DNA from 3 places in the Streptomyces sp. NPDC045701 genome. Region 1 is predicted to be linked to each of the others. Evidence: riboswitches for the same ligand, from Rfam matches in the RefSeq annotation. Region 1 holds a riboswitch; each other region holds the start of a gene.
What was found. Region 1 has a riboswitch for cyclic di-AMP ahead of AC07DW_RS09830 (C40 family peptidase). Riboswitches for the same ligand answer to the same signal wherever they lie in the genome.
Positions count from the first base shown of each region.

Region 2: another riboswitch for cyclic di-AMP. It lies ahead of AC07DW_RS26705 (M23 family metallopeptidase); the one in region 1 lies ahead of AC07DW_RS09830 (C40 family peptidase).
Region 3: another riboswitch for cyclic di-AMP. It lies ahead of AC07DW_RS01245 (C40 family peptidase); the one in region 1 lies ahead of AC07DW_RS09830 (C40 family peptidase).

Region 1 covers NZ_JBWKJV010000006.1:93,930-98,588, forward strand. The annotation lists gene AC07DW_RS09810 (8-amino-7-oxononanoate synthase) at 1-278, shown strand, start outside; partial or broken gene AC07DW_RS09815 (helix-turn-helix domain-containing protein) at 315-443, opposite strand; gene AC07DW_RS09820 (ATP-binding protein) at 715-1,146, shown strand; gene AC07DW_RS09825 (DUF6328 family protein) at 1,186-1,722, opposite strand; gene AC07DW_RS09830 (C40 family peptidase) at 1,765-2,241, opposite strand; cyclic di-AMP (ydaO/yuaA leader) riboswitch at 2,246-2,419, opposite strand; gene AC07DW_RS09835 (urease subunit gamma) at 3,302-3,604, shown strand; gene AC07DW_RS09840 (urease subunit beta) at 3,620-3,931, shown strand; gene AC07DW_RS09845 (urease subunit alpha) at 3,924-4,659, shown strand, end outside.
Region 2 covers NZ_JBWKJV010000034.1:53,549-58,207, forward strand. The annotation lists gene AC07DW_RS26695 (M16 family metallopeptidase) at 1-882, shown strand, start outside; gene AC07DW_RS26700 (M16 family metallopeptidase) at 909-2,273, shown strand; cyclic di-AMP (ydaO/yuaA leader) riboswitch at 2,484-2,647, shown strand; gene AC07DW_RS26705 (M23 family metallopeptidase) at 2,661-3,449, shown strand; gene AC07DW_RS26710 (GntR family transcriptional regulator) at 3,654-4,352, shown strand; gene AC07DW_RS26715 (HPr family phosphocarrier protein) at 4,550-4,659, opposite strand, start outside.
Region 3 covers NZ_JBWKJV010000001.1:238,144-242,802, forward strand. The annotation lists gene AC07DW_RS01240 (hypothetical protein) at 107-460, shown strand; gene AC07DW_RS01245 (C40 family peptidase) at 516-1,661, opposite strand; cyclic di-AMP (ydaO/yuaA leader) riboswitch at 1,660-1,820, opposite strand; gene pcrA (DNA helicase PcrA) at 2,042-4,504, shown strand; gene AC07DW_RS01255 (M23 family metallopeptidase) at 4,511-4,659, opposite strand, start outside.

The DNA of each region.
Region 1 (4,659 bases):
TGGCGGCCACCCTGCACGCGCGGCTGACCGGGGCGGGCCTGACCGCCGTGCGGCCGGACGCCGCCGTCGTCTCCGTGCGGGCCCCCTCGCCGGAGCAGGCGGTGAAGTGGGCGGCCGACTGCCGGGCCGGGGGCCTCGCGGTGGGGTGCTTCCGGCCGCCGTCGGTGCCGGACGGCATCTCGCGCCTGCGGCTCACCGCGCGGGCCGACCTGACCGAACGTCAGGTGGACGAGGCGGTCGCCACCATCCTCCGTACCGCGCCGGCCCCGGTCAGCTGACCTCTCCCGAGGAACCGGCCTCCTTCACAGAGGTGACGAAGGAGGCACCCCGCTCGCACCCGTCTCGATCCGGCTCACCTTCGACTGGTGCCACCCCACCAGCCGCGCGGCGTCGCGGCTGGTGAGGCCCGCGGCCAGGCGCAGCCCGCGCAACTCCTCGCCCAGCTTGAGCCGACGCTCCGCCGGGCCGTGCCGCGTGCCTCGCGTGCCCGCATCCTGCCCCCGTGAAGCCGACCCCTCAGTTTGCCGCCCACATCCGGTCTCGCGTAGCAGAGGTCACCGCTTCGAGCGACAGATATATGCAGATCTTGGTGGATCGCCCCCATCGGGGGTGACATAAGTGGCAGTCTGGCGCGAAGCGCAATCCGAGGCCGTCCTCACAGAGCATCCGGTACGTGTCGGAGTCCGGCCCCGGTGGGAAAGGGACGGCGTCGTCATGGCAGACCATCAGGAAGCATCCGTCACCCTGCCGAGCGATCCCGTCTCGGTGTCCGCCGCCAGAAGATACGTGGCGGACGTCCTCACGGAGTGGGGCCTGCCCGACGGCGCGGACACGGCGGACACGGTCCGGCTGATCGTCTCGGAGCTCGCCACCAACGCCGTCCAGCACACCTTCGGCAAGTCGCCGACATTCACCGTGGACGTCCGGCTGGAGCGCGACGAGCGGCTGCGCATCGGCGTCACCGACAGCCACCCGCGCTGGCCGCAGCGGCTTCCCGCGGCCGTCCAGCAGGACAACGGCCGCGGCATGGTCATCATCCGCTGGCTCGCGGCGGAGTGCGGCGGTCGCCTCTCGGTCACCCCGACCCCGGAGGGCGGCAAGACCGTCTGGATCGCCCTCCCGTGGACCGCCCCGGTCCAGTCCTGACCTCGGCCGGAGTCCCGGCCCCGTCCCGCCCTCCCGGCGTCACCGGCGGCGGAAGCGCCGTCCCGGACGTGCCGGCGCCGGCCGCGCCGGTGACCGGATGCCCAGACGGCGCCGCACCAGGCGGGGGAGCAGCCCCCACAGGCCGGCGCACACCAGCAGGGTGAACGCGCCCGCCGCGAGCCCCTCCGGGCGGCCGTGCACCACGTCGACGACCAGCGACACGGACGAGGTGAGGGCCAGCGCCAGGACGGCGAGCCCGATCTTCGCCAGCTGGGACGACACGGCGACGATGCGGGCCTTGGCGCCCTGCTGGAAGAGCGTGCGGTGCAGGGCGGCGGGGGCGGTCAGCAGGGCGGCCGCCACCACCGAGAGCAGCAGCGTCAGGACGTACGTGCCCCGCTGGTAGGAATCGAGCGAGGTGAAGCGCGGCGTGAAGGCCAGCGTCAGCAGGAAGGCGAACAGGATCTGGACGCCCGTCTGGGTGACGCGCAGCTCCTGGAGCAGCTCGGCGAAGTTGCGGTCGGCCCGCTCCAGGGGCGTCTCGTTACGCGCGGGGCGGGGGATCTCGCCGGACATGGCCCACGAGTACCCCCGCACCGCCGCTCATTCCCGCTGGGCTCAGCGGACCCTTCCGTACCAGACCGACTTCGACCAGATCTTGTCCAGCTTCACGACCGATCCTGACTTCGGCGAGTGCCAGATCTTGTTATTACCCGCGTAGATACCGACGTGGTAGACGCTGCTTCCCCGGTGGAAGAACACGAGGTCGCCCTTCGTCCGGCTGGACGCCGAGATGTGGCGGGTCTTGTTGTACTGCTGCTGCGCCGTGCGCGGCAGCGTCTTGCCGGCCTTCTTGTACGAGTACAGGGTGAGGCCGGAGCAGTCGAACCGGGACGGGCCCGCCGCTCCGTACTTGTACGGTGCGCCCTTCTTGGACGCGGCGATGTTCAGGGCCTTGGTGCCGTGCGCCGGGGCGGCCTGCGCCTCGGTCACGGCGCCGGGCGCCAGCATCTGGCCGCCGACGGCGGCGAGGGCGAGTGCCGAGACGGCACCGGCCCGGGACAGCAGGGACGGGACATGAATCTGCGCGGTCATTGCGCAACCCTTCGTCAGCCGCCTGTGAAGGATGACCTGTCGGGTTCGGGCTGGCGAAGTTGCCCGGCCGCTCGCGCGGCTTCACCCCAAGGGCGACCGATGGGACGAACATCGATTCGGTCACCCGTACTGCTCGGGTCCTCCACTCCTGCCGATCCACTCCTGTCGACCAGTCATCCGGGCGGCGGCAGGACTCGGCGTCCGCCCGGACCGCCCCGCCGCGGCGGCGGGGGCTTGTCGTCGACTGGGATCTTGACCCATGCAAGGGTGAAATTCCGAGTCGAAACGGCCTTTTGTGAGGCTCCTCACGACTGATCCATTCGGGTGGACAGGGCTGATTTGGTGCCCGGTGGGGTGGCATCGGCGATCCCCGTACCAGCGATGGAACCTGATGTTCCGCCAGATGTGTACGGCGGGCGCGCAAGTCGCGCCGCCCGAAATTCGTCCGGTTGCGTACGCTGAACGGGGGAGCGTTTCTCGTACCTCTGGGCCCGTCCGGGGGAGAGCCGGGGCGGTTCCGAGTCCCGGTCCTGAGAAACCGTCACGCGCCTTGCGCGCCGCCCGCCGTCAAGGACCCGGAGCGCCCGCGCCGGCGTAGAGGCATGCGCATCCGTCGCGCCGGGCTCGTGCAACGAGGTCGGGAGCGTCGCGGAGCGCGGTCACGCGCCCGGGGGCTGCCGGGCCGCCGACCGAGCGGGGGCTCAGCCGGCCACGGTGAGCCGGCCGCCGCCCAGGTGTTCGGGTCCGGGCTCCCGGGGCCGCCGACCGCCCGGACGTGATGACGGCCCCGCCACCGTCCGCCGCGGTGGAGGCCACCGCGTCCGGCGACCCGGCAGGGTCCTCGTACACCGCCGGCCGCCGGGCCGGCCCCCTCCGCGGACCCGCGCGCGCCTGATGTCCATGGGCGGGCAAAGCGCCGGTTAACCTGCCGGAAAAACTTCTGCCAGAGATTGAAATATCTCTGCGCGACACTCGTTCTCGCAGGTCAACAAGGTGTTGAAGCCGGATAGGGTCCCGCTGCGCCCGGGATCACATCGGGCGGGAGACTGTGAGGTGAAACGTGCAACTGACCCCGCACGAGCAGGAACGACTGCTCATCCATGTCGCCGCCGACGTGGCGGAGAAGCGCAGGGCACGCGGTGTGCGGCTCAACCACCCCGAGGCCGTCGCCCTCATCACCTCCCACATCCTGGAGGGCGCCCGCGACGGCCACACCGTCGCCGAACTCATGACGTCCGGCCGCAAGGTGCTCACCCGCGACGACGTCATGGACGGCATCCCCGAGATGATCCACGACGTCCAGGTCGAGGCCACCTTCCCCGACGGCACCAAGCTCGTCACCGTCCACGACCCGATCATCTGACGGGGCACGGCACCGATGATCCCCGGAGAGATCCTGCACGCGGACGGGACCGTCCCCCTCAACGAGGGCCGCCCCGTCACCCGCCTCACCGTCCTCAACGCCGCGGACCGGCCCGTCCAGGTCGGCTCCCACTACCACTTCGCCGAGGTGAACCCCGGGCTCGACTTCGACCGTCCGGCCGCGCACGGCCTGCGGCTCAACATCGCCGCCGGTACCGCCGTACGCTTCGAGCCGGGCATCCCGGTCGACGTCGAACTCGTACCGCTCGCCGGGCTGCGCGTCGTCCCGGGCCTGCGCGGACAGACCGGAGGCCCCCTCGATGGCTGAACTGACCCGGCCCGTGTACGCCGACCTCTTCGGCCCCACCACGGGCGACCGCATCCGGCTCGCCGACACCGACCTGCTGGTCGAGATCGAGGAGGACCGGTCCGGCGGACCGGGACGCGGGGGCGACGAGGCGGTGTTCGGCGGCGGCAAGGTGATCCGCGAGTCCATGGGCCAGTCCCGCGCCACCCGCGCCGAGGGCGCCCCGGACACCGTCATCACCGGTGCCGTCATCCTCGACCACTGGGGCGTCGTCAAGGCCGACATCGGCATCCGCGACGGCCGGATCACCGGCATCGGCAAGGCCGGCAACCCCGACACCATGGACGGCGTCCACCCGGACCTCGTCATCGGACCCGAGACGGAGATCATCGCCGGCAACGGCAAGATCGTCACCGCCGGCGCCGTCGACGCGCACATCCACTTCATCTCGCCGACCGTCGTCGAGCAGGCGCTCACCTCCGGCACCACCACCCTCGTCGGCGGCGGCACCGGGCCCGCCGAAGGCACCAAGGCCACCACCGTCACCCCCGGCCCCTGGCACCTCGCCCGGATGTTCCAGGCGCTGGAGACGTACCCCGTCAACATCGGCCTGCTGGGCAAGGGCAACACCGTCTCGCACGAGGCCATGCGCTCCCAACTGCGGGGCGGCGCCCTGGGGTTCAAGATCCACGAGGACTGGGGGGCCACCCCCGCGGCCATCGACGCGTGCCTGCGGGTCTGCGAGGAGT
Region 2 (4,659 bases), on a different contig from region 1:
GGCACCGCCTTCGAGAAGCTGACCGCCCTCGCCTACCCCGAGGGCCACCCTTACCACCACACCCCGATCGGCTCCATGGCCGACCTGGACGCCGCCACCCTCGAGGACGCTCGGCACTTCTTCCGTACGTATTACGCGCCCAACAACGCCGTCCTGTCGGTCGTCGGGGACATCGACCCGGAGCAGACGCTCGCCTGGATCGAGAAGTACTTCGGCTCCATCCCCTCCCACGACGGCAAGCAGCCGCCGCGCGACGGGACGCTTCCGGAGATCATCGGCGAGCAGCTGCGCGAGGTCGTCGAGGAGGAGGTCCCGGCCCGCGCCCTGATGGCCGCCTACCGGCTGCCGCACGACGGCACGCGCGAGTGCGACGCCGCCGACCTCGCCCTCACCATCCTGGGCGGCGGCGAGTCGTCGCGGCTGCACAACCGCCTGGTGCGCCGCGACCGCACGGCCGTGGCGGCCGGCTTCGGCCTGCTGCGCCTGGCGGGCGCGCCCTCGCTCGGCTGGCTGGACGTCAAGACGTCCGGCGGGGTGGAGGTGCCCGACATCGAGTCGGCCGTCGACGACGAGCTGGCCCGGTTCGCCGCCGAGGGCCCCACGCCCGAGGAGATGGAGCGCGCCCAGGCCCAGCTGGAGCGCGAGTGGCTGGACCGGCTGGGCACCGTCGCCGGCCGCGCCGACGAACTGTGCCGGTACGCGGTGCTGTTCGGCGATCCGCAGCTCGCCCTGACCGCCGTCCAGCGCGTCCTGGACGTCACGGCCGAGGAGGTGCAGGCGGTCGCCCAGGCCCGCCTCCGCCCCGACAACCGCGCGGTGCTGGTCTACGAACCCGCCGGCACCGCCCACAGCGACCAGGAAGAAGAGGGGGCCGACCAGTGAGCGACGCAGCTGTGTCCCTGACGTCCATGGAGTTCCACCCGCAGCCCCGGCCCGGGACCGCCAGGCCGTGGGCCTTCCCCGCCCCCGACCGCGGCACTCTCGACAACGGCCTGACGGTCCTGCGCTGCCACCGCCCCGGTCAGCAGGTCGTGGCCGTCGAGATCTTCCTCGCCGCGCCGCTGGAGGCCGAGCCCGAGGGTCTCGACGGCGTCGCCACGATCATGGCGCGGGCCCTGTCGGAGGGCACCGACAAGCACTCGGCGGAGGAGTTCGCCGCCGAGCTGGAGCGATGCGGCGCCACCCTCGACGCGCACGCGGACCACCCCGGTGTCCGGATCTCCCTCGAGGTGCCGGTCTCCCGCCTCTCCAAGGCCCTCGGGCTGGTCGCCGAGGCGCTGCGGGCCCCCGCCTTCGCCGACAGCGAGGTCGAGCGCCTGGTCCGCAACCGGCTCGACGAGATCCCGCACGAGATCGCCAACCCGGCCCGCCGTGCCGCCATGCAGCTCTCCAAGGAGCTGTTCCCGGCCACCTCCCGCATGTCGCGCCCCCGCCAGGGCACCGAGGCGACCGTCGCGGGCATCGACTCCGCGGCCGTGCGCGCCTTCTACGAGGCCCACGTACGGCCCGCGACCGCCACCGCCGTGGTCGTCGGCGACCTCACCGGCGTCGACCTCGACGCGGTGCTCGCCGACACGCTCGGAGCCTGGACCGGCGACACGGCCGAGCCCCGCCCCGTCCCGCCCGTGACGGCGGACGACACCGGCCGCGTCATCATCGTCGACCGCCCCGGCGCGGTGCAGACGCAGCTGCTCATCGGCCGTATCGGCGCCGACCGGCACGACCGGGTGTGGCCGGCCCAGGTGCTGGGCACCTACTGCCTGGGCGGCACCCTCACCTCCCGCCTGGACAAGGTCCTGCGCGAGGAGAAGGGCTACACCTACGGCGTACGGGCCTTCGGCCAGGTGCTGCGCTCCGGCCCCGAGGGCGGCGCCGCGATGCTCGCCATCAGCGGCTCGGTCGACACCCCGAACACCGGCCCCGCCCTCGACGACCTGTGGAAGGTGCTGCGCACCCTCGCCGCCGAGGGCCTGACCGACGCCGAGCGGGAGACGGCCGTGCAGAACCTGGTGGGCGTCGCCCCGCTCAAGTACGAGACGGCCGCCTCCGTCGCGGCCACCCTCGCCGACCAGGTCGAGCAGCACCTCCCGGACGACTTCCAGGCCCAGATGTACGCCCGGCTCGCGGAGACGGGCACCGTGGAGGCCACCGCGGCGGTCGTCAGCGCGTTCCCGACGGACCGTCTGGTCACGGTCCTCGTCGGTGACGCGGCTCAGATCAAGGAGCCCGTGGAAGCGCTCGGGATCGGCGAAGTGACGGTCGTCTCCGGCTGATTGGCGCGGCCTCGCCCCCTGGGCGGAACGCGTTGCGGGCCCCGGTACCGTTCGGTGCCGGGGCCCTGTCGTATGTCCGGTTTGTTGCGGAGATTCAGTGTCTGACCTGTGGCGTGCGCTACAAAAAACCGTGTCTGTTTGGTGATTGAAAGATCGGCCGCTTAGCGTCTGATGCGCTGCCCGACCGGTACCCGTCGCACCCGCGGCACCGGGCAGCCATCGCCGAGTCCCCGTCAGGCGCGAGCCTGGGGAGCCGGGGACCCACGTAGTCCCTGGGGTGAATCGGACGCCTTCGCACCCGTGCGGAGGGGCCCGTAGGAGACCTTCCTGCTCCGAACCCGTCAGCTAACCCGGTAGGCGAGAAGGAAGGAAAGGATCAGCCACTTCATGGCGTTCACCCGTGCCACCGGGAAGCACCGTGCCCCGAGCCGTCTGAGCCGCAAGAGCGCACACGTCGCCGGAGTCGCCGCCCTCGCCACCACCGGCGTCATCGGAACCCTCGCTTCCCCGGCCCTCGCCGCCGCCCCGGACACCGCTCCCGGTTCGCTCGAGGACACCGGCCTCACCCAGGCGGTCATCACGGACACCCTCGCCGAGCAGATCGACGCCCAGGCCGAGGCCCAGGAGCTGGAGGCCCAGGAGGCCGCCGCCAAGGCGGCCGCCCAGGCGAAGGCGGAGGCCGAGGCCAAGCGCAGGGCCGAGATCCGGGTGGAGGCCGCCCGGGAGGCCAAGGAGCGCGCCGACCGCGAGGCCGAGCGCCGGCGGCTGAACGCCTTCCAGCTGCCGGTCGAGGGCAGCTACGTCAGCACCGGGTACCAGACCGGCGGCGCCATGTGGTCCTCCGGCAGCCACACCGGCGTCGACTTCCACGCCGCCTCCGGCTCCCGCGTGGTCTCCGTGGGCGCGGGCACCGTCGTCGAGGCGGGCTGGGGCGGCGCGTACGGCAACAACGTCGTGATCCGGATGAACGACGGCACCTACACCCAGTACGGCCACCTCGCCTCCGTCAGCGTGTCGGCCGGCCAGACCGTGATGCCGGGCCAGCAGATAGGCCTGTCCGGCTCCACCGGCAACTCCTCCGGGCCGCACCTCCACTTCGAGGCCCGCACGAGCGCCGACTACGGCTCGGACATCGACCCCGTCGCGTACCTCCGCTCCCACGGCGTCAACGTCTGACCCCTTCCGCCCGTCGCCGAAGGCCCCGGTTCATGACCCGAACCGGGGCCTTCGGCGTGCCGGGGTCTCCCGGTGCGGGCCTGCTGGCCAAAAAGAACTCAATGGATTCCGGGTGGCTGTCGGAAAGTGCGGTTCTCTGCAATAGAGTCACTCGACAGGCGTCAATCGGCGGAGTTTCGCGCGGATAAAGTTGGGGGTTCTGGTATGCGCATTCCCGCGCCCTCGGTATGCACGGCGATCCGCGACGACATCGTCACCGGGGTGTTCGCGCGCGGCAGCCGGCTCACCGAGGAGCAGCTGGCCCGCCGCTACGGGGTCTCGCGGGTACCGGTCCGTGAGGCGCTGCGCACCCTGGAGTCGGAGGGGTTCGTCACCACCCGCCGCCATGTCGGCGCGTGCGTCGCCGAGCCCACCGAGCAGGAGGCCGCCGACCTGCTGGAGATGCGGACGCTGCTGGAGCCGCTGGGCGCCGCCCGCGCCGCCCAGCGCCGGACCGATGCCCATCTCAAGGTGCTCAGGGGGCTGGTCAGGCTGGGCCAGGAGCGGGCGCGCCGCGGCCAGGGGGAGGATCTGCGCTCGCTGGGCGGCTGGTTCCACGAGACGCTCGCCCAGGCGTCCGGCAGCCCCGCGCTGACGGCGCTGCTGACTCAGCTGCGGCACAAGATCGCGTGGATGTACGTGGTCGACCAGCCCGCCCGGCCGGCCGAGGTGTGGGCCGAGTACGGCGCGATCGTGGACGCCGTGGCCCGGGGCGACGCCGAGCGGGCCCGCACGCTCACCACCCTGCACGTGGAGCGCGCGCTCACCGCGCACCGGCTGCGGCGGGTGGAGCGGCCGGTCCCGGGCGGGGGTGTGGTGAGGACTTCGCAACACCGCGTAAACACCGCGAGCGTCCGCAATTAACAGCGGCACCGTATACAAAGAAGAGGGAATTTCCGTCCCGGAATTCACCCTGCCTGAAAAGGGCTGATGTTCCCCGCGCTTTCCGGGTTCCGTGATTCCAGGATTCCGGCGTCGGCCGGTGCCGGTGAAACAGCGGAGCCGTACCACCCGGGGTCGGGGGTACGGCTCGGCGGTGAGACTGTGGGGCGACCGGAAGGTCAGACGGTCTCGGGGAGCTCTTCGAGACCCTCGGCGACCAGCTTCGCCAGACGGTCCAGGGCGGCGTCCGCGCCCTCCGCGTCCGAAGCGAGCACGATCTCCTCGCCGC
Region 3 (4,659 bases), on a different contig from region 1:
CGTGATGCCCCCGAAATCCCGCATTCCGTAGCGGCTGCGACCGATGCGACGGATGAGGCGACCCTGACCGGCGTCCGGTGATATCGGCCCGGCTAGGCTCCGCGACATGGACGTACTCATCAATGTCTTCGTCGCCCTGCACGTCATCGGTATCGCCGCCCTGCTGGGCGGTTTCCTGACCCAGATGAAGGCGATGGGCGAGGGTACGGCGCGCTTCGGCCCCGCGATGCTGCACGGCGCGCTGACCATGCTGGTCACCGGGGTGGCCCTGGTCGGCCTCAACCAGGCCGACGACCAGACCGTGAACAACGTCAAGATCGGTGTGAAGCTGGCGATCCTGGTCGTCGTCCTCGGCCTGGTCTACGTCAAGCGGGACGAGGAGCGGGTCGACAAGGCGGCTTTCGGAGCCGTCGGCGGCCTGACCATGGCGAACATCTTCATCGCCACGCTCTGGACCTGACCCGACCTGACCTGAACGATCTGGCTCGGCCCGGCCCACGCGCGCGGCGGTCACGTCATGCCGGGCGCACGCCGCTGTGGACGGACAGGTGCGAGAGGGACTCCTCACGGACGCCCTCGCCGGGCCGGGGCGCGTGGATCATCTTCCCCTCGCCCTTGTAGATGCCCACGTGACCGCTGTCGCCGTGGAAGAACACCAGGTCGCCCGGGAGCAGGTCCTCCGTCGCGACCGGCGTGCCGGCGTGCGCCTGCTCCCGGGCGGTACGGGGGAGGTCGACCCCCGCCGCCCGCCACGCCGCCTGGGTGAGCCCGGCGCAGTCGTACGAGCTCGGGCCGGTCGCGCCCCAAACGTACGGCTTGCCTATCTGGGCCTCGGCGAAGGCCAGGACCTCTCGGGCCTTGGCGGTGGAGCGGCTGTCGTCGCCGCCCGGCCGGTACGGGTCGTACTCCGGCGGCTGGTGTTCCCGCGGCCGGTGCTCCACCGCCTCCGCCCGGCGGCGGGCGTCCTCCAGCAGGACCCGCGCCCCGCCGAGCTTGCGCTGCACGGTCTGCTTGGTGGCGCGGAGGGAGGCCTGCGAGACGCTGAGCGCCTCCGGCTCGCGCGCCGCCTCCGCCCGCCACGTCCCGAGGTCGGTGACCGTCCCCCCGGACCGGCCGGTGGACGGGCCCGCCGGCGGCTCAGGGGTCGTCAGCGGCTCGGGTGCCATCAGCGGCGAGAGGTCCCCCAGCGGCGCGAGGTCTCCCGGCGGCACCGGCTCCACGGGCGCGTGGGGGCCGGGCGCGAACACCGGCGCCGCGACCGGGCCCGGTCCCTCGGAGCGGTACGGGGCCGCCGCCCGCCCGGCGAGGGCCCGGCGCGGCCCGTCCGGGGCCTCCGTACGCCGGGCGGCGTCGCCGGCCGTCCCGCCGGCCTCGCGTCGCCGCTGCGGCGCGGCTTCCCCGGCCTTGCCGTACTGCTGGGTCCGACGCGCCGTGCCCGCCTGCCGGTAGAGGTCGTCGACCTTTCTCTGTACCTCCTCGACCGTCGGCGTGCGCTCCTGGTCGCCCGACGCACCGGTCGCGGCGGTCGCGCTCTGTGACGACAGGAGCGTGACCGAGGCCAGGGCGGCTGCCGTCGTGACCCCGACGGCGGGGGAGTGGGCATGCAGGGTCTGCAAGGTGCGCGATGCGCGCGGCTTGCGATGCGACGCCAAGGTCGGCATCTCCTTCCATGGACCGCCTACCGGGTCAGCCGTCGGGTTCGGGCGGAACGGAAGGTGCCCTACGGCCGTAGCGCGCCCTCAGGGGCTGCGGGCCGATTCACCTCGGTCGTGCGTGTGGTCCCCGGTTCCATACCGCCGTGGAGGCGGCACGGATTCGGCGTGGGCGGTCCGATCGGCGTGGTTCGCCGATGCGGGAACGGACCGCCTGGGCGAGCACGCTAGCCAACCTGTGGTGGTGCTGTGAAGGATGATGTTCGATATGCCCGATACGTATTCGTGACCTTGGCGTGATGTCGTCGAATCGGTACGGAGGGTGACGAGTCGGACCTGTTTCCGGTTCGTCCACGGCTGTCAGTGGGGCGGCCTAGACTCGATAGGCGATGAGCAGCCTCTTTGACGACAGCTTCCTGGCGGACCTCCGGAACCACACCGAGGAGCCCCCGCCGCCCGAGGACTCCGAGGGCCCCGGGCACGCCCCGGCCGCGGAGGAGGTCCCGCACGACCTCTTCGGCGACCGCTTCGACGTGCCCCCGGCCCGGGACGCCTACCACCGCGACGGCGCCCCGCGCACCGTCGTCGACCCCGCCGCGCTGCTGGAGGGGCTGAACGACCAGCAGCGCGCCGCCGTGGTGCATACTGGCTCGCCGCTGCTCATCGTCGCCGGCGCCGGCTCCGGCAAGACCCGGGTGCTGACCCACCGCATCGCCCACCTGCTGGGGACGCGCCACGTCCACCCCGGTCAGATACTGGCCATCACCTTCACCAACAAGGCCGCCGGCGAGATGAAGGAGCGCGTGGAGCAGCTCGTCGGCCCGCGCGCCAACGCCATGTGGGTCATGACCTTCCACAGCGCGTGCGTCCGCATCCTGCGCCGCGAGTCGAAGAAGCTCGGCTTCACGTCGTCGTTCTCGATCTACGACGCCGCCGACTCCAAGCGGCTGATGGCGCTGGTCTGCCGCGACCTGGACCTGGACCCGAAGAAGTTCCCGCCGAAGTCGTTCAGCGCCAAGATCTCGAACCTGAAGAACGAGCTGATCGACGAGGAGACCTTCGCCGACCAGGCCGCCGACGGCTTCGAGAAGACCCTGGCCGAGGCGTACCGGATGTACCAGGCGCGGCTGCGCGAGGCCAACGCCCTGGACTTCGACGACATCATCATGACGACGGTCCACCTCCTCCAGGCGTTCCCCGACGTCGCCGAGCACTACCGCCGCCGCTTCCGCCACGTCCTCGTCGACGAGTACCAGGACACCAACCACGCCCAGTACACCCTGGTCCGCGAGCTGGTGGGCACCGGATACGAGGACCTGGACCCGGCCGAGCTGTGCGTCGTCGGTGACGCCGACCAGTCGATCTACGCCTTCCGCGGCGCGACCATCCGCAACATCCTCCAGTTCGAGGAGGACTACCCGGACGCGACGACCATCCTGCTGGAGCAGAACTACCGCTCCACACAGACCATCCTGTCCGCCGCCAACGCGGTCATCGAGCGCAACGAGAGCCGCCGCCCCAAGAACCTGTGGACCAACGCGGGCGAGGGCGCCCGGATCATCGGGTACGTCGCGGACACCGAGCACGACGAGGCGCAGTTCGTCGCCGACGAGATCGACCGGCTGACGGACGCGGGCGAGGCCAAGGCCGGCGACGTCGCCGTCTTCTACCGGACGAACGCCCAGTCCCGTGTCTTCGAGGAGATCCTCATCCGCGTCGGCCTGCCGTACAAGGTCGTCGGCGGCGTCCGCTTCTACGAGCGCAAGGAGGTCCGCGACGTCCTCGCGTACCTGCGCGTGCTGGCCAACCCCGAGGACAACGTCCCGCTGCGCCGCATCCTCAATGTCCCCAAGCGGGGCATCGGCGACCGCGCCGAGGCGATGATCGACGCGCTGGCGCTGCGCGAGAAGATCACCTTCCCGCAGGCGCTCCGCCGGGTCGACGAGGCGTACGGCATGGCGGCCCGGTCGGCGAACGCCGTGAAGCGGTTCAACACGCTGATGGAGGAGCTCCGCACCATCGTGGACTCGGGAGCCGGCCCCGCGGTGGTGCTGGAGGCCGTGCTGGAGCGGACGGGATACCTCGCCGAGCTCCAGGCCTCCACCGACCCGCAGGACGAGACCCGGATCGAGAACCTCCAGGAGCTCGCCGCGGTCGCCCTCGAGTTCGAGCAGGAGCGCGGCGGCGAGGAGCCCGGCACGCTGGCGGAGTTCCTCGAGCGGGTCGCGCTCGTCGCCGACTCCGACCAGATCCCGGACGAGGACCAGGAGGGCTCCGGCGTCGTCACGCTGATGACCCTGCACACCGCCAAGGGCCTGGAGTTCCCGGTGGTGTTCCTGACCGGCATGGAGGACGGCGTCTTCCCGCACATGCGGGCCCTCGGCCAGACCAAGGAACTGGAGGAGGAGCGGCGCCTGGCGTACGTGGGCATCACCCGCGCCCGCGAGCGGCTCTACCTGACGCGGTCGACGCTGCGCAGCGCGTGGGGGCAGCCCTCGTACAACCCGCCGTCGCGGTTCCTGGAGGAGATCCCGGGCGCGTACCTGGAGTGGAAGCGCACGGGCGCCATGGCCAAGCCCGCCGGGCCGACGTCCGGGATCGCGTCGTCGCTGTCCTCGTCGCTGGCGGCCCGGTCGCGGTCCGGCGGCCCGTCCGGCTTCGCCACCCGGCGCACCACCGACAAGCCGGTGATCTCGCTGGCGGTCGGTGACCGGGTGACGCACGACCAGTTCGGGCTCGGCACGGTGATGGCGGTGACGGGCGTGGGCGCGGACGCGCAGGCGACGATCGACTTCGGTGACGAGAAGCCCAAGCGGCTGCTGCTGCGGTACGCGCCGGTCGAGAAGCTGTAGCGGGACCTAGGTCGGGTCGAGGCCGTGGCTGCGCAGCCACGGCAGCGGGTCGATCGCGGCGCCGCCGCCGGGCCGTACCTCGAAGTGCAGGTGCGGTCCGGTGGAGTTGCCCGAGTTGCCGGAGTACGCGATCACTTCGCCGGCCTTGACCTCGC